DNA from 3 places in the Paenisporosarcina sp. FSL H8-0542 genome. Region 2 is predicted to be linked to each of the others. Evidence: riboswitches for the same ligand, from Rfam matches in the RefSeq annotation. Region 2 holds a riboswitch; each other region holds the start of a gene.
What was found. A riboswitch is a leader RNA that binds a small molecule or an ion and turns the genes downstream of it on or off. The one in region 2 is predicted to bind thiamine pyrophosphate.
Positions count from the first base shown of each region.

Region 1: another riboswitch for thiamine pyrophosphate. It lies ahead of tenA (thiaminase II); the one in region 2 lies ahead of thiT (energy-coupled thiamine transporter ThiT).
Region 3: another riboswitch for thiamine pyrophosphate. It lies ahead of MHH33_RS00620 (YkoF family thiamine/hydroxymethylpyrimidine-binding protein); the one in region 2 lies ahead of thiT (energy-coupled thiamine transporter ThiT).

Region 1 is NZ_CP152050.1:1,026,038-1,032,097, forward strand. It holds gene MHH33_RS05410 (YjjG family noncanonical pyrimidine nucleotidase) at 191-892, shown strand; gene MHH33_RS05415 (ABC transporter ATP-binding protein) at 1,061-1,735, opposite strand; gene MHH33_RS05420 (ABC transporter permease) at 1,737-2,771, opposite strand; TPP riboswitch at 3,041-3,180, shown strand; gene tenA (thiaminase II) at 3,311-3,997, shown strand; gene tenI (thiazole tautomerase TenI) at 4,223-4,834, shown strand; gene thiO (glycine oxidase ThiO) at 4,869-5,993, shown strand; gene thiS (sulfur carrier protein ThiS) at 6,009-6,060, shown strand, end outside.
Region 2 is NZ_CP152050.1:767,107-773,166, forward strand. It holds gene MHH33_RS04050 (DUF4870 domain-containing protein) at 1-24, opposite strand, end outside; gene MHH33_RS04055 (M20/M25/M40 family metallo-hydrolase) at 82-1,152, opposite strand; TPP riboswitch at 1,287-1,391, shown strand; gene thiT (energy-coupled thiamine transporter ThiT) at 1,487-2,056, shown strand; gene map (type I methionyl aminopeptidase) at 2,314-3,063, shown strand; gene MHH33_RS04070 (TspO/MBR family protein) at 3,084-3,815, opposite strand; partial or broken gene MHH33_RS04075 (polyphosphate kinase) at 3,965-4,117, shown strand; gene MHH33_RS04080 (M3 family oligoendopeptidase) at 4,169-5,971, shown strand; gene MHH33_RS04085 (GNAT family protein) at 5,978-6,060, shown strand, end outside.
Region 3 is NZ_CP152050.1:118,194-124,253, reverse strand. It holds gene MHH33_RS00645 (ABC transporter permease subunit) at 1-354, opposite strand, end outside; gene MHH33_RS00640 (ABC transporter ATP-binding protein) at 351-1,253, opposite strand; gene MHH33_RS00635 (PLD nuclease N-terminal domain-containing protein) at 1,250-1,450, opposite strand; gene MHH33_RS00630 (DUF5808 domain-containing protein) at 1,467-2,573, opposite strand; gene MHH33_RS00625 (GntR family transcriptional regulator) at 2,573-2,959, opposite strand; TPP riboswitch at 3,118-3,224, shown strand; gene MHH33_RS00620 (YkoF family thiamine/hydroxymethylpyrimidine-binding protein) at 3,328-3,933, shown strand; gene MHH33_RS00615 (ECF transporter S component) at 3,935-4,534, shown strand; gene MHH33_RS00610 (ATP-binding cassette domain-containing protein) at 4,527-5,981, shown strand; gene MHH33_RS00605 (energy-coupling factor transporter transmembrane component T) at 5,974-6,060, shown strand, end outside.

The sequences.
Region 1 (6,060 bases), 260 kb from region 2:
TTCATGAACGATAAAAGCTGTAGACACATTACAAGTGTCTACAGTTTTTTTTTGTAGGTTATCTTCACGGGTGGCGTGATTTATTGATTATGGAACTTCTTTGAAATGGAAATTTGATTTTGTTATGCTTATTATAGGTACGATAATGTATGTCGTAGTGAAATTTGAATACAAAAAGGGTGAGAAGCTCGTGAAATATGATGTAATATTATTTGATTTGGATGACACGTTATTAGACTTCAGTGAGACGGAGAAAAATGCTTTTAATAATTCATTTACAGCATTTGGTTTGCCGAATGGTTTAACAGATTACAGAGCCAGCTATAATGTGATCAGTAAAGGTCTATGGTCTGACTTGGAGCAAGGACATATTTCACTTTCTGAACTTAAAGTAGAAAGGTTTAAGCGCTTATTTATGCAGCATCAACTGACATTAAGCGCGGAAGACTTTGGTCAATCCTATTTAGATAACCTAGGGCAAGAAGTACATTTGATCGATGGTGTCCAGGAAATGCTCAATAATCTTTCTAATTGTAGGCTTGCTGTATTAACGAATGGGTTTCAAGAAGTTCAACATTCAAGAATAGCAATTTCATGCATGAAGGATACTTTTGAAGCCATCATTTCTTCTGAGGAAACCGGCTATCAAAAGCCACAAGCGGAAATTTTCGAATATGCTTTTGAAAAACTGGGTATTTCTACTAAAGGAAATGTGTTAATGGTAGGGGATTCCCTTACATCAGATATTCAAGGTGGCAACAATTTTGGAATCGATACTTGCTGGTTTAATCCACATGGAAAAGAAAATGTATCGGCAATTAAGCCAACCTATGAAATTAGCGAGTTTATAGAATTAGTACAAATCGTGAAGGATAAGGTTTTGATAGAATAAAAAAATGACAGTGTTGGTCATCTCTACTTTGGTGTCTTTACATTGAAAACAATATTGTTCATTATAGTTTGCTAAAAGGAAAAAGGGTATCCCGAGTGCTTATGGGATACCCTTTTTCCTTTTAATTGATTCATTGATTCAACATAGCTTGAAAAGCAGAAGTGGATTTCAAAGAATTAAGCCGTCTTTCATTGAGATAATGTGGTCTGCATATGAAAGCATTTCTTCATCGTGGGTCACCATTAACGTGGTAATATTCAACGTTTTAGTTAATTCTCTGATTAACGTCATCACATCTTTCGATCTTTTCGAATCTAAACTCGCAGTGGGCTCATCCGCAAAAAGCATTTTAGGTTTGTGGATGATTGCGCGTGCAATTGCCACCCGTTGTTTTTCCCCACCTGACAATGAAGCAGGGTAGGAATCCTTACGGTGTTCCATATCAACCAATTTAAGTATTTGTGCAACTTCCTCTTTTTGTTTCTTTTTTTTCATCTTTGTTTCCGAAACGTCGAGCATCAGCATAAGTTGTTCTTCTACAGTGAGAAAAGGAACAAGATGAGAGGATTGAAAGACAAATCCGAACTCACTTGCCCGGATTTTTCGAATTTGCTCCTGACTCATCTTAGACAAATCTTTCCCATCGAATAGAACCTGACCATGCGTTGCGCGTTGAAGACCGGCGGCTATTGTAAGTATCGTACTTTTCCCAGAACCAGATGCTCCTACTAAAGCTGTTATTTCCCCTTGTTGAAGAGAAAGATTGATTCCTTTTAATACTTGCTCTTCTACTTCCCCGTTTTTAAACGTTTTTTTGACATCATCAATTGTGAATACAGTCATATTAAACCTCTCCTTGTTGAATCGCTTGTAGTGGCTCGACTTTTTTAATTTGGATACCCGATAGCGTAGCGCCAATAAATCCGATGAACACGAATATGAGTGATAATTGAACCGTTGTTTGAATGGTTAAACTAAAAGGCATTCCTTCAGGTGCAATCATTGTGAAAGCTTGGCTCAATGCAACTGACAATGTTAGTGCAATTGCGGTAATAAATAGCATCTGCGACCACATCATCCCAAATAATTGACTTGTTTTAACCCCAAGCGCTTTCAAAATCCCGTATAATCCAATTTTTTGAACGTTCATCATGTAGAAGAATATCGCGAACAACATCCCGCTGATGACGACTAAAAACCATACAATCATATTGAGCGACATCTGTTCTGCGCTATAACTTGGAATCGTATTGAGAAATTCTTTATTTGAAAATGATTGTAATCCGTCAATTGCTTGTTCCTTATCATTTCCAGGTACAAATACCAATTGCATATCTTCCACACCGTAGATTTCTTTGTAGTTTTCCATATTGATATAAGCAACAGGTGCGTGGCTATATTTCTTTTGATCGACAAAGCCTTTTACTTTAAACTCACCGCTAAACTGATTGTTTGTTATGGTATCCCCGACATTTATGCCGTCTTCTTCTAATGAACGATCTAATATGATTTCTCCTTCTCCAACTTTTTCAAATAACTTCGAATCAGTTGAAGTAACAAAGGCAACGCTATGTTGTTTGTCGTCTGCATCGTTCACAAAGCCCATCTGAATTGAAAGTGCCGCTGCATCCTTCTGGTTATTTATTGCTTTGTCTTGTAATTTTTCATCTATTTTCGAAAGATTATAGGTTTCATTTGCTTCTTCATTCATATAGAATTGACCATTCGGCAGATCTTTTATTAAAGCCGCATTATCTTGAGATAAACCATTCGATAATCCAGAAATGATAAACGTTAAAAAACTAACAAGAAATATAATTGATCCTAAAATGATAAATTTTGCTTTACTCTTCCTAATTTCCTTCCATGCAATATTCATCTTTTACGCCTCCGTTTTTTTATGATAACTAGAGTATATTCGTGTTAAGTGAACGGAATATGAACTGAAGATTACATCGTAAAACGACTGTCGAATACTTTTTCTTTTCGGGATACAGAGGGATTTATCTGGATCGTTACTGTGGTGACTTGTGCATGTATACTCAAAAACTGGCTATCATGTTTACGTAGAAAAATGCATTACATTTATCTTTGGATTGATAAGTAATTAATTCGTGTTATGATGTTCATGTACAACTGAATAGTAACATCTTCCACTAGGGGGACCTTGCAATTGATAAATGGAAATCATTTATTCATTAAATAAAGGTTGAGATTAAAGTAATGCTTTAAGACCCTTAGAACCTGATCTGGTTTATACCAGCGTAGGGAAGTGGAGTTGCGGAGCAGTATGTTTTTTTACTATTTTTCCAATACAACCACTTTCTTATGTTTGTTAAGAGAGTGGTTTTTTATTTGCTCTAAATTTGGCGGAAGTGATTCGATTCAGTTGAGCAAAACTTTTTTGGAGGTTGTTTTATGACATTTTCAAAGCTTTTAAGAGAAGAATCAGATCACATTTGGGAAGCAAGCTTTCATCATCCGTTCGTTACAGGAATTGGGGATGGGACATTGTCTTTAGAGTGTTTCCGTTATTACGTTATGCAGGATGCATATTACTTGTCCCACTTTGCAAAGGTTCAAGCTTTGGGTGCAGCTAGAGCTAATGATTTTGAAACAACGAGTAAAATGGCAGCTCATGCACAAGCCACATATGAAGCGGAATTATCGCTGCATAAGAATTTTTCACGTCGACTCGGAATAACAGAAGAAGAACAAGCAAGTTTCAAGCCTTCGCCTACTGCGTATGCTTACACATCCCATTTGTATCGTGCAGCATATCACGGACATTTAGGCGATATTATCGCAGCCATTTTACCTTGTTATTGGCTTTATTTTGAAATAGGCGAGAGACTTCAGTCGTGTACTCCTGAAGAACCGATTTACCAAGAATGGATTGCAGCATATGGTGGTGAATGGTTTAGATCGAAAGTCGAGGAACAAATTAATAGACTAGACAAGCTTGCTGAAACAGTAACTGCTGAGGACCGCGAACGGATGAAAGAACATTTTATCATTAGTAGCCAATACGAATATTCATTTTGGGAGATGGCCCATACATTAGAAAAATGGCCAGCTCAAAAAGAAGTAGTAAGTTTCACGTAGTAAATTGTAGCTGGCGTAGGGAAGAGGAAATGTTAGTTATGTTTTATGCATATCACAACAAACCACTCTAAGCGCCAGTGTGGTTTTTCTACACCGATAAGAGAGTGGAAGTTTTCGGAGGTCAGTAGCTTGCACCATTGTGGATGCAAACTGTGTTTTTCTAATTTAATTTACATTAGTTTATAAGGCAATCAACTTTAGGCTTTTCGAAAGGGGATTAAGAGTATGGATCATGCAAAACTACATGTTATATCAACTGGAAGACAGAAGCCAGAGCAATTAGCAGAAATAGCTGGGGCGATCCATCCATATATCGATGCCATCCATATTCGAGAGAAGTCGAAAACAGCCATAGAAATCTATAGATTAGTGAGTTTATTAACGGGCAATAAAGTCCCATTATCTAAAATAATTATCAATGATCGACTAGATGTGGCCTATGTGTCAAAGGTTGGAGGAGTTCAACTCGCCTATCATTCTATACCAGCTGATATTGTGAAAATACAGTTTCCAAGTTTAAGAGTTGGTTGTTCGGTTCATTCAATTGATGAGGCTCATATTGCGCAAGAACAAGGTGCAGATTATGTGATTTTCGGACATGTTTTCCCCACACAATCAAAGCCGGGATTAGTTTCAAAGGGTTTAGAGCAATTAGCCACCGTCTCTCATTCAGTTACTATTCCCGTATTTGCAATAGGCGGTATAAAACCGCTAAATGTTCGGGAAGTAATCGAAGCTGGGGCAAGTGGTATTGCTGTGATGTCAGGAATATTAGAAGCTGATAATCCGTTAGAAGCAGCAAAGGAATATTATCAAAAGCTAACGTCTTTCAATTGACTTAATAATTATCCAGGGAAAAAGGGGGGATTTGATGAAATATCAGTATGACGCAATCGTGGTGGGCGGTGGAGTTATTGGGGGAGCCATCGCTTATAATCTTGCCAAAAGAGGGATTAAGGTACTTTTGTTAGAAAAAGATCGACTTGCGAGCAAATCTTCTGGAGCCGCTGCTGGAATGTTGGCCGCTCAAGCAGAATTGGATGGAGTGGGACCACTTTTTCAATTAGCCAGAAAAAGCAGAGCGATGTTTTCAAGATTAGCAGATGAAATAAAAGGGACCAGTGGAATAGATATTGAACTCATAAATAAAGGCATGCTAAAGGTTGCCATTAATGAACAGGAACAACAGGAATATATGAGACTCATTGGAATCCAGAGACAAAGTGGAGATCAAGCTGATTGGCTTACAGCTGAAGAGGTAAGAGAAAAAGAGCCTGCATTATCACAAGATATTATTGGAGCAATGCTTCTTGATAAAGATGGGCATGTAGAAGCCCCCCAGTTAACTTTAGGGTTATTAAAGTCTGCAGCAGTACTTGGTGTGGTAATAAAGGAATACGTGGATGTTTATGACTTTCAGTTCACGAAAGAGCGAGTTACAGGTGTTGTGACGAGTGAAGGTGATTTTACCAGTGAAAATGTCATAGTGGCAGGTGGGGCTTGGAGTAAGAAGTTACTTTCAAAAACAGGGATACAGTTAGAAACCCATCCCGTAAAAGGTGAATGTTTTTCTATCGTAACACATCGTCCATTGCTAACTAGTACGATATTTTCGCATGGTTGCTACCTCGTCCCCAAAAAAGGTGGAAGAATAATCGTGGGTGCTACCGTTAAACCAAGAACTTTTAACCCAAAAGTTACGATAGAGGGGATATCCTTTCTGATGGAAAATGCTAAAAAATTGATGCCGTCCATTTTGGAAGCAGAATTGGAGCAGACCTGGGCTGGAATTCGACCACAAACCGCTGACGGGTACCCGTACTTGGGAGAACATCCTGTATATAAAGGGTTATTCATCGCAACAGGACATTTTAGAAATGGAATATTACTTTCTCCAATAACTGGTGAGATTATCTCCGACTTGGTTGAAGGAAAGTCCACATCGGAAAATTTGGCACCTTTTCGAGTAGATCGTTTGGTAAAACAATTAGTTTAAGTGTGGGGTGAAAGAATGAAATTAGTGATTAACGGAGACATAATAGAAGTCCCAAATACAGTGGAAA
Region 2 (6,060 bases):
GGATAATATACGTTGATTATCCATTAATACTCCTCCTTTAATGCTTACTGCCTTTAATACGTTACAACATTAATAGAGGTTTCAAATCAATGCATATTTCGTTAAAATGTCTGCATATTGCTCAACGGATGATATCAATACATACTCTCCTGGTCCGTGCCAGTCGTCTCCGCTTGGTCCGAACTCAATTGCTCCAGCACCAGTTTTTGCATAGTAACGTGTATCCGCAGCTCCATGCTGCCCGAATAACACAGCCTCTTTTTGGGTTACTTGTGCTATAACACCAGCAAGAGATTGAACAAAAGCATTATCTTCGGTTGTTGTAATGGCGGGTGTTTTACCGCCAGGTTTGACAATATTTTTGGGGTTAATAGATTGAGCAAGTTCAGTCATTTCTTCAATAATATCTTCCCATTTTTGTCCTGGAACAAAGCGAATATCGTAGTTAACTAGACATTCATCAGGTACGACATTATATCGATCGCCTGCCTGGATTTTAGCCAAGTTAATGGAAGGATATTCGTAATATGGATTGCTTGCTTTCGTAAATGGTAGTGTCTTTAATTGTTCATTAAATTTAAAGGCTGCTTCAATGGCATTCGTTCCTTCCCATGGACGGGATCCGTGGGCAGCTTTTCCGAACAAAGTGACATCCGCATGCAGAATTCCTTTCGATTGAACACTTAGTTTCAGGTGAGTTGGTTCTCCGCAAATGACAAAGTCACCTGAGCGACCAATTTCTACAAGATGACCGGATGTTTTACTTCCACCCGTTTCTTCATCCGTTACAATATGTAAAACAATGCGTTGCTTAAGTTCTTCCCTTGCAGAATAAGTACGTCGGAACGCTTCCATCATGGCTGCCACTCCAGCTTTCATATCTGCGGATCCACGACCATACAAGCGGTCGCCTTCGATAACGGGATTGAATTGCTCGATTTTTCCAGGTACTACATCCACATGGCCATTCCATACGATGGTTGTGGGACCTTGTCCGATTTCAGCGTGAATCATCAATCGGCCTTCATTTTCAAGAACTTCATGTGTGATTTCATGACTATCGAGCCATTTTGAACAAAATCGAAGTGCTTCATTGGCACCTTCTTCTGTATCACTTTTAATTGCTACCAAATTTTTCAATAACTCGATCATGTAACTTCACATCCTCAATAAATTTTTATATTCAGTATACTACCGCTGTTCCAAAAGTCACAGAACTAACGAAACCCTCTTGCTTCTCTTTCCCTCTTTGGTTACAATTAACCCGTAATATCAAAATTAGATGTATTTACCACAAGGGGAGCCTGTAATGGCTGAGAGTGAGCGAGGAACGTTCTAACCCTTTGAACCTGTAAGTTAATGCTTGCGCAGGGATGTGGATAGAAACCGACTCCAACGACGTCAGGCTCTGTCCCTGAGGTTGTTTTTTTATGGTTTTTTCACCCTGACATGCGATTTGCAGTACATCGCAAAAGGAGGAAGCAAGATGAATCGAAGTAAGTTGTTATTATTAATTGAAGTGGCTATTTTTGCAGGAATCGGATTGGTATTGGATATGCTTTCTATTAACTTATGGTTCCAGGGCGGATCTATTAGTCTTGTCATGGTACCAATCGTATTGATGGCTATTCGATGGGGGCTTGCGGGAGGTTTGAGCACGGGTCTGATTATTGGGGTCCTTCAAATTTTAGCGGGAAGAGCTTATATTTTAACTCCTGCCCAAGGTTTCCTGGATTATTTCGTAGCGTTCACAGTTGTTGGCTTAGCAGCACTTGTCAGACATAAAGTAATACAAGCAAAAAATGAGCAGCGTAAAGGAAAAATGATTACTTATATCGTATTGGGAGCTGTTTTTGGTGGGCTCTTCCGGTTCTTTACACACGTAATCGCAGGAGTTATTTTCTTTTCAGAAGCTGCAGAAGGCAAGAACGTTTGGATTTATTCGCTCGTATATAACGGCGGTTATATGATTCCTTCCATTATTTTGACAGCAATTGTGTGCTCCATCATTTTCGTTGCTGCACCACGTTTGATTGAACATCGCAATAACGTTTGATTTATAGGTGTGTCTTTATTGAGTGGAATCATCAATGTTGGTAGCGAGTGGACAGAATTCGTTTTGAATGAACAAAAACCACGTTAAAACCCTGTATGGGTTGTTTTTAAAATTCGGCTGATGACGCAATTCCTCTATTGCGCATACTTTACTAGAGGTTTACCAAATGTTCAGAATGATTTTGGTAAATGGGAAAGCATCTTTTCTTGTGGTATAGTATGGGGTAGATAATTTGAGGAAGAAAGGGTTTAACGAATATGATTGCAAAAACTACTGAAGACTTTGAGTCGTTAAAAACTATCGGTCGCATCGTTGCAGAAATTCGTGATGTAATGCGAGAGGCAACAAAACCAGGTGTCACGACAAAAGAACTTGATGAGATCGCTGGCCGCATGTTTAAAGAAAAAGGAGCTATTTCTGGTCCTAAAGGGGAGTACGATTTCCCTGGATTTACATGCATCAGTGTCAATGAAGAAGTTGCTCATGGCATTCCTGGTTCACGTGTCATCAAAGATGGAGACCTAGTGAACATCGACGTATCCGGATCATTCAATGGCTATTTCGCAGATACGGGAATTTCATTTGTAGTGGGTGAAGGCTACGCGAAGAAAGAAAAGCTATGTGAAGTAGCTGAAAGTGCATTTAACCGTGCAATGTTGAAAGTAAAGGCTGGTGCTCGGTTAAATCAAATCGGCAAAGCTGTGGAACGTGAAGCGAAGCAAAATGGATTAACTGTCATTATGAACTTAACTGGACATGGTATCGGAAAATCTCTTCATGAAGCACCACAGCATATTTTGAATTACTTTGATGCATGGGAACCTACCATCTTAAAAGAAGGTATGGTTTTGGCAGTTGAGCCGTTCATTTCAGAAAAAGCGGAACATATCGTGGAGTCTGGTGACGGTTGGACTTTCTTGACTCCGGATAAATCATTAGTTGCACAGATTGAACATACGGTCATCGTTACTAAAGATGCGCCAATTCTTATTACGAAAATCGATTAAATAATGCGAAAGACCAACTGCTATGAACGCGCAGTTGGTCTTTTTTTAATAAATAGGATGCCCGCTAGCATGACTGCACATAAGAAAAGAGCAGCTGTAGAGACAAGAAGTTCTTCGAAACCATTTCGGACCGCAATTCCGATATAAGCCCAAATAAAGACAAATACATAAGCGATATCAAAATGGTGGAATCGAATATGTAGTGCGAGTGCTGTTCCAACAGTCATCATGATGACTGCCCATAGGGGGTCACTCAATCCCCAGCCATTCCACTGATATAGAGTTAGGACATAACTAATATTCGTAATCGTTGCAACACTGATCCATCCCAAATAAATTGATATTGGAAAGCGACCAGTAAGAAGGTTATCGGATACTGGATAAGTACGATAAAGTAAAGTTAGTGTAATTAGGTATGCAATCATCACGACAACCGTAAATAAGAAATATTCATAATGCCATAAATAAATCCATGCCACATTAAAAATGCAACTGATGATAAACAGATTTGAGCGCTTTATATAGGTTGCATCTATATCTTTACTCCTCTTCCACATACCTACCAACCAAATGAGCATCAATACATAAATAACGGACCAAATTGAAAATACATAGCCGGCCGGTGTAAATAGTACAGGAAGACGATTGGAAATTTCACCAGTTGTTTGATTGTTAAGTGGTAAAATATTTGCCAATGCATTGATGATAACCACACCAATCAGTGCGATGACCATTAGTGCGAAACGAACCACAGCATTCACCTCCTATACATTAGTATAACGTCAGTCCAAAGCAACAACAAATTTCTATTTACCAAAACTCTCTGTAAAATGAAGTTTAAAAGAATGAAGGTCTCTGGATTGACAGAATTTGTCACGGCTGCTGAAGAAATGTTGAACAGGCTCCGTGGTTTATCGTTGAAGCGAATAATAAGAAATATGCACGCAAGGTTGTTTTAAAAAGAATTCTGGAACATATTATGCAAGTGTGCATTGAAAAAGGCATACCCATTGCAAAACTACAGAACGATGTTTCGCAAGGCGAAGAAGCATGATATAATAGTGTAGTGTTTTCAGAAAATTTAGAAAGACATGGGGGAAAGATATTGACTACAAAGACGTATGCTGAAGTTTGGGACTTGGACGTATTTTTTAAGGGAGGAAGCTCATCTCCTGAACTTCGTGAACATTTGGATGCTTTAGCAAGTAGACTTGATACTTTTGAGCAAACTTTATCATCCTTTGTTGTTCCAACAGGGGAATCAGACGCTACTAAAATTTCTTCTATTATTGAAGAAACTAAACAAGTTGCTGAAAATTTAACACAAGCTGGAGCAGTTGTTGGTTGTTATTTAGCTCAAGATACTACTGATAAACAAGCGAACTTATTGCAAGGGGAAATCGGCTCTTTAGGTGCTCGTTTTTCTTCATCCATGCTCGTTGTTCAACAACAGTTATCAAAAACTGAAGAAACTGTTTGGACTGCTTTAATGAAGGACGATCAATTAAAAGAATTTGCTTTTGTTCTAAACGAATGGCGAGATGAAGCGAAGGAATTACTTTCTGAAAAAGAAGAAGATATGATTACCGCTCTTGGGGTGGACGGCTATCATGGATGGGGTCAACTATACGATTTATTGGTTGGTGACGTGAAAGTTCGTGTCACAGTGGACGGAGAAGAAAAAGAGTTCTCTGTAGGACAAGCGAGTAACTTAAGTTCTCATCCGGATGCAAAAGTTCGAAAAGAATCGTTTGAAGCATTAGAACAAGCATGGACAGATAAAGAAGAGTTCTTTGCTAAAACATTGAACCATATGGCTGGATTTCGCTTGGCCGTTTACAAAAAACGTGGCTGGGATTCAATATTAAAAGAACCATTGCAAATAAATCGAATGAAACAGCAAACATTGGATGCTATGTGGGGCGCAATCAGCGCGCATAAAGCTCCATTTGTAGAATATTTAAAGCGTAAGGCTGAGCTGGTAGGAGCAGATGCCATGCATTGGTACGATTTAGACGCGCCAGTAACTGAATCTACTCAGAAAGTGTCATACCAGGAAGGTGCAGAGTTCATTTTAAAACACTTCGGCAAATTCGGTCCGGAGCTTGAGAAATTCTCACGACAGGCATTTGAAGATGAATGGATTGAGGCAGAAGACCGCCCTAATAAACGACCAGGTGGTTTCTGTACTGGGATGCCTCTATCACAGCAGTCCCGTATTTTTATGACATATAGTGGAACGATGTCCAACGTTGCAACATTGGCACATGAACTTGGTCATGCTTTCCATTCATATGCACTTCGTCCTGTACATTGGATGAATCGTCAATATGCAATGGGAGTTGCAGAAACAGCTTCTACATTTGCTGAAATGATTGTAGCTGATGCAGCAGTAAAAGAAGCATCAACAGCTGATGAAAAATTGGCATTGCTTGAAGATAAGATTCAACGAAGTGTCGCATTCTTCATGAACATTCATGCACGATTTTTATTTGAAACTCGTTTTTATGAGGAGCGTAAAAAAGGAATTGTTTCTGCTGCACGCTTAAATACATTGATGGAAGAAGCGCAACGTGAAGCATTTGGAGATGGATTAGGTGAAGTTCATCCGCATTTCTGGGCATCAAAACTGCATTTCTATATCACACATGTACCATTCTATAATTTCCCTTACACATTCGGTTATTTATTCAGCTTAAGCATTTATGCGAAAGCAATTGAAGAAGGCTGCAGTTTCGAAGAAAAGTATATCTCCCTACTTCAAGATACGGCAATCATGTCTGTTGAAGATTTAGCAATGAAGCATTTAGGAGAAGATATCACTCAACATGCGTTCTGGGAAAAAGGCATAGCACTATGTATTAAAGATGTGGAAGAGTTTCTGTCGTTAACTTCATCTAAAGGGTGATTTTCAATGATTTTACTGGACGGACAAACTTGTTTTTTACGAACATTAGATGAAAATGATGCTTCAGATCTCACCAATCTAGTATTTAA
Region 3 (6,060 bases), 650 kb from region 2:
TTTGCTCAAAAAGTAATTTATATAAGAAATCGGTCGTACGTAAATAAGCGTTCCTGTTCCATTTTTACGCTCGCGAGAAATGGTACCCATGAATGCCAATACTAATACGAGCATGCCGATGAATTGGTATTGCCCCATTGTCGCCATGATGACTTGAGCGGGCGTGAAATCCGGCATTGGGAAGACGGAGCCTTCAGGCATATTCCCTACTGCGTCGAGTATTTGCGGCAAATAATAACTTGTCAGCGGCTCGGACAATCCGAAGAAAATAAAGACTAGAGGTACCCATAAAAATTTATAGTTGCGTGTATTTTCACGCCACTCTTTTTGAAAAAGTACGATTAATTCCCTCATGCCTTCCCCGCCACCTTCATAAAGATTTCTTCTAAGTTCGCTGTTTGTCGCTCCGCTTTCTGGACATCCAGTCCACTTTCCGCCAACGACTTCAACACTTCCGCCATTGTCGGCAATCCTTGAGTAATGTGAATGGTACCGCAAGTGCCTTCCACTTGTACTTTCCATGGAGCACTTTCTGAATAAATGAGGGCATCTTCTGCTCGGCCAAATTCCAAGCGGTATCTTGGTTGATCATATTTTGCACGCACATCGCCAATCGAACCTTGTTCGACCAATTGTCCTTTTCGTAAAAACAACAATTGATCCGTCATTTCTTCCGCATCATTTAAAATGTGTGTCGAGTACAAAATGGTCATGTCTTGTTGCAAGCTTTTTAATAGATTCATAATCTCGCGTCTTCCAACGGGATCCAGCGCAGATACGGGTTCATCCAATAATAAGAGCTTTGGTTTATGAACAATGGCCTGTGCTAATCCAAGACGTTGTTTCATTCCGCCGGAGAAAGTGCCCGTTTTTTTCCGTAGTGCGTCTCCAAGTCCTACGAACTCCAGTGTTTTTTGTGCTTCAAGCTTGGCAGACCGTGAGTCCATCCCACTTAATTTCGCCGCCATTTCAGTAAATTCCAGTGCTGTCAGCCACGAAAAGAATTGTGGATATTGAGGCAGGAAACCAATATGTTTTCTTACGTCCGCATGTTTTTCCCCATTCAGTGAAATGGTACCGGATGTTGGTTGTAATAACCCACCAAGCATGGATAAAGTCGTCGTTTTACCGGCTCCATTTGGTCCGATTAATGCCGTAGATGTGCCTTCTCCCAGCGCAAAAGTCACATCATTTACAGCTCGCTCTGAGCCGTATATTTTCATTAAATGATTAGCTTCTAAGATTGTCGTCATGCTTGTTTTCTCCCTGCAATAAAGTATGTAATAGGTCCAAAAATACTAATGAAAATAATAACCAGTACCCAGACCCATTTAGGTCCGTTTGTTTGATGTATTTTTGCTAAATCGATAAGTGCAACTACCAGTAAAATAAATTGAATGATAAATATCGGTGTGATAATACCCCAAGGCACCCCTTGTAATTCCTCCATTTTCTCCCACTCCTCTTTATTGCAATGTTAAAACGAACACGATACTTCCTATTAGTAATAGTAAGGAAATCCAACTGGTTTTGTGACCGAAATTGATGGTCCAGCCAATCCCAAAACGTTTTTCCACCATTATGCTCGGATCGTTCTTATTCACATAAAACATTCCAAATTTCCAGTATCGATCGTCATCTTGATCGATTACCCCTTCTAGACTTTCATCCGGGTGTGATACGGTTATTCTGGTGCCACTTTGCCCTACTTTAATGGCGTAAAATAGAACGGAACCTAAAATAATGACCAAGAAAGAGATGGTGGAAGCAAGAGTTACTGAAGTTGACATGGTTTCAGGAAAAATAATGGTCAGTTGTAAGTACCCCATCAACAACGTCACCGTGATGGTCACGACAAACAATAACCAACTTGTATATTTACGGAACGCGAGTTGTTGTTCTCGGGAACGTTTTTTATTTCGTACCTGAATCTTTGCACCCGATTGCTTCATAGCCCCATTGAAAAACAGCAACATGCCTTGAAGCACGAGTGTCAGGAATGGCAACGAACTGACTGAAAGCCAACTTTTTTCCGTAAATGCATCCGCTTCCCCATTCGGACCCCAGTGCGTCGGAAGCTGGTCAGGTAACAAATCATATTGGGTTAATCCATAAACACTTAGACCGAATGTCAAAAGCATGGGCAAGATAAAATACATGTTGGGCAACAGCTTCAGTTGCTCACGAAACTGCAGGTCTACCACTTTCCGCTCAACTTGACCCGCTGTCCATTTTTCATCTTTCTTCCAGTTAGCTAATGCAATATGATTTTTTGCATATAGCCCCATCGGCAGAACCAATGCACCTATTTGTGCGGCTAATCCCCAAAATACAATTTGTTGCTCCTGTGGACGGACGATTAACACCCCGCCAATGAATAGGACCAGAACAACCACACCACATAGCAAAACCAATTGTGTGTAGCGATTTTTCATCTTCATAAGACGCGGGTCTTTTAAGTGCGTATCCGGGATATACACGCCAAACGCTTCACTTTCCTTCAGAAACTTCGGTAAAAAGGCTTGAATGGCAATGTTGAACATTAATAGGACGATAAAAATGATTGCTGACATTACTTAACCTCCTTCAAATCCAAAATAATTTCTTTCACCAGTAACTCAATGTCCTCTTGAGACAACTGAAGACAAAGTGCTTCTGCTATGATTGGGCGTAATTCTTTACTCAGTCGTTGGCGATCGGAAGCTGATGCTTTCCGTACACCTTTTTCATGAATGAATACACCTTTCTTCGGTACAATCTGAATAAATTCCTTCTCTTCCAAGTAGTGATAAGCTTTATTTACCGTATGCATGTTCATGCCGAGATCAGCTGCAAATGAGCGTACAGATGGCAAAGAATCTCCAGGTTTCAAAGACCCCTTTGCTACCCCTTCAATAATTTGCTGAGCCAATTGCAAGTAAATCGGTACGGTCGATTCCGGTTCAATCTCAATAAACATATGCGACCTCCCTTTGTTCTATTCTTAGTAGAACAGTCTTGTTATATACAATATAGAACAGAATTTGCTGATTGGCAAGTATTGATATTCACTTTATTTACAATCCTTTTTTCATGCGTTACAATGAAGCCGTTCTTGAATATATAAAACTGCATACGAATTTGCACTAGGGGTGCTATAGTTTGGCTGAGATGAGAGCATTTGCTCCGATCCCTTAACACTCGATCCAGGTAATACTGGCGTGAGGAAGTGCGGTGACCTTTGCCCAACTTTTTTTCTTTTTGCGCAAACCAGCTGCATTCCACGTCGAATGCAGCTTTTTTATGTTCAATAATAGGTGCCTGGCACTAAAAAAGGAGGAAAAAGAGATGTCGAATGAGTTTAGTTGTGGGATTAGTCCAATCGTTGGTTTACGGTTTTCGATTCACCCGATGGCGGACAATTTTATTAAAATTATTAAAGGGGCTTTGCGTGAAGCAGATACCTCAAATGTATGGATGCATACCGACGACGTCAGTACGGTGATGCGTGGGAAGCAAGTGCATGTATTCGATACAGCGAGAGCCATCGTATTGTATGCAGCAAAAACGGGTGCCCATGTCGCCTTTAACGGAACCTTTTCGATTGGCTGCCCAGGTGATTCTGCAGGCGATGTTTATCTGGAAAAAGATGATGTTCTGTTAAACCATCCTCAAATTAGCGAAATCAAACAATATGTATCATCACAATTTGCTCTGTATCCGATGAATAACCCCGATTATATGTCGGTTATTTATCAGGAAGTGGCACGCGCAAAAGAATATGGTGTGTTCAATGATTCCATGCATTATGCAAGTGGACTTCATGGGGATATTCACGATGTGTTTGCATTCCTTGAAGATTCTTTTACACACGCTCGATCGGAACAACATAAACATTTGGTCATGACTGTTAACATGAGCATCAACAGCCCTTCTCACAAAGGAGATGAGTAATATGTTGAAGTCCTGGAAACTGAAAGAAGTTGTGTTGCTATCCGTTTTTGCAGTTGTCTTTGCCGTCGTTTATTTGCTGTTTGTTCAAGTAGGAAACATTTGGGCTGGAGTGATTGGACCTATTGCATACGAGTGGATCTTTGGGATTTGGTTTATTGTGTCGATCATTTGTGCATACATCATCCGCAAACCGGGTGCCGCTCTTTTGTCTGAAACCATGGCAGCGACTATTGAAGTGATGATCGGTAATGCGGTGGGACCACGTTTGATTTTATCTGGACTAGTCCAGGGGCTTGGTGCAGAAGCTGCGTTTGCCGCGACAGGTTACAAACGCTATGACTGGTGGGTGCTTTGTTTAGCGGGGATTGGTTCTGCAGTCTTCAGTTTTGCCTATGGCTTCTTTGTATCTGGTTACGCAGCGCTTGACCCTTCACTGCTTCTCTTGATGTTCACACTTCGAGTGATGAGTGGTGCCATCATCGCTGGTTTAGGAGGAAAGTATGTATCCGATGGTTTACTGGCAACAGGGGCTCTCCGTGGATATTCGATTTCTCGCAATACATCAAAGAAACACAAGCTGAAGGGTGAGTCCATTGGGTAAAGCTTTCACGAATGAATCACCAAGTGGCATCTCACAAGTAGTTGACTTCAGAGGAGTCACGTTTCAATTTCCAGACGATGACTCGCCAGTTTTTACAAACATTTCATTTTCGATAGATGCTGGCGAACGTGTCGTCTTATATGGTCCGAGTGGCTGCGGGAAAAGTAGTTTACTGTATTTAATGAACCGTTTGTACCCTGCCAATTGTGACGGAGAGCTAAGTGGTTCGGTTATCCTCTTTAATAAAGACACCAGTAGTTATGTCGCTGGGGAAATTAATCGGAGAATCGCTACCGTCTTCCAAGATCCGGATACACAATTTTGTATGCCTACAGTTGAACAAGAAATGGCTTTTACGTTAGAAAATCTGCACGTCAATCGGGCAGAAATGGAACAGCGAATCACATCAACACTTACCCTAACCGGTCTTTCTGAAATCCGGCATGCAATGATTCAAACGCTTTCCGGAGGAATGAAACAACGACTTGCAACCGCTTGTGCATTGTTAATAGAACCGCAAGTGCTGTTGCTCGACGAGCCGCTTGCTCATTTAGACCCTCTGACCGCACAACAATATGTGGAGTGGTTGGATGCATTGCAATTATCCAATGGCTTCACGATCGTGGCTGTTGAACACCGTCTCGATTTGTGGGGTTCATTTTTCGACCGTGCCCTTCTCGTCACATCATCCGTGAATTTCCCTGTCGAAAAGCATCCGACGAGATTTCCAATTCGTTTTCCTTCACGTACTTCGACTATTCAAGAAGGTATAACGTTGGAAGCAAGAAATGTCAGTGTGAACATCAATGAAAAACATTTATTACATGACGTTTCCCTCCGTTTGCAAAGAGGTGAAATCGCCGTCCTTGCAGGTCCGAATGGCAGTGGAAAATCCACTTTCCTGAAAACCATATGTGGTATTTTGAAAAAATCGGCAGGGTACATCGAAAGTGGAAACACGTTTCCGGGGTACGTTCCACAATCGCCAGAGCATTTATTTGTTACTCAACAAGTAGGACAGGAGATTTCCTTTTCAAATTACTCTAGCACTGATGAAATTGAGGATATTATGCAACGGTTACGACTAGCTGAAATTCACGATGCCCACCCTTTTGCAATCAGTCATGGACAAAAACGACGTGTGGCAATTGGAGCTCTGCTAGCAGATAAGCGACCGGTTCTATTATTAGATGAACCTACATCTGGACAGGATTCAGATGCTCTTATCGAATTGTTTCACTTACTCGATGCTCGTGCCAAAGAAGGGTTCAGCGTATTGATTGTGACGCATGATATGGCGTTTGCTGAAGCCATCGCAGACACCGTTTTCTTATTAAATAACGGTGAATTAACGGGGCGTTATGAAATTGACCAATTGTGGCAGCAATCCGAATTATTAAAACGTCACCAATTACTTTCACCGATTGGAGTGGGTTCATATGTCTAGTCGTACTTGGTTACATGAAATGAATCCTGCTTTGAAGTTTATGTTAGTTATTATCTCTATGTTGACTTTGGCGTGGTTT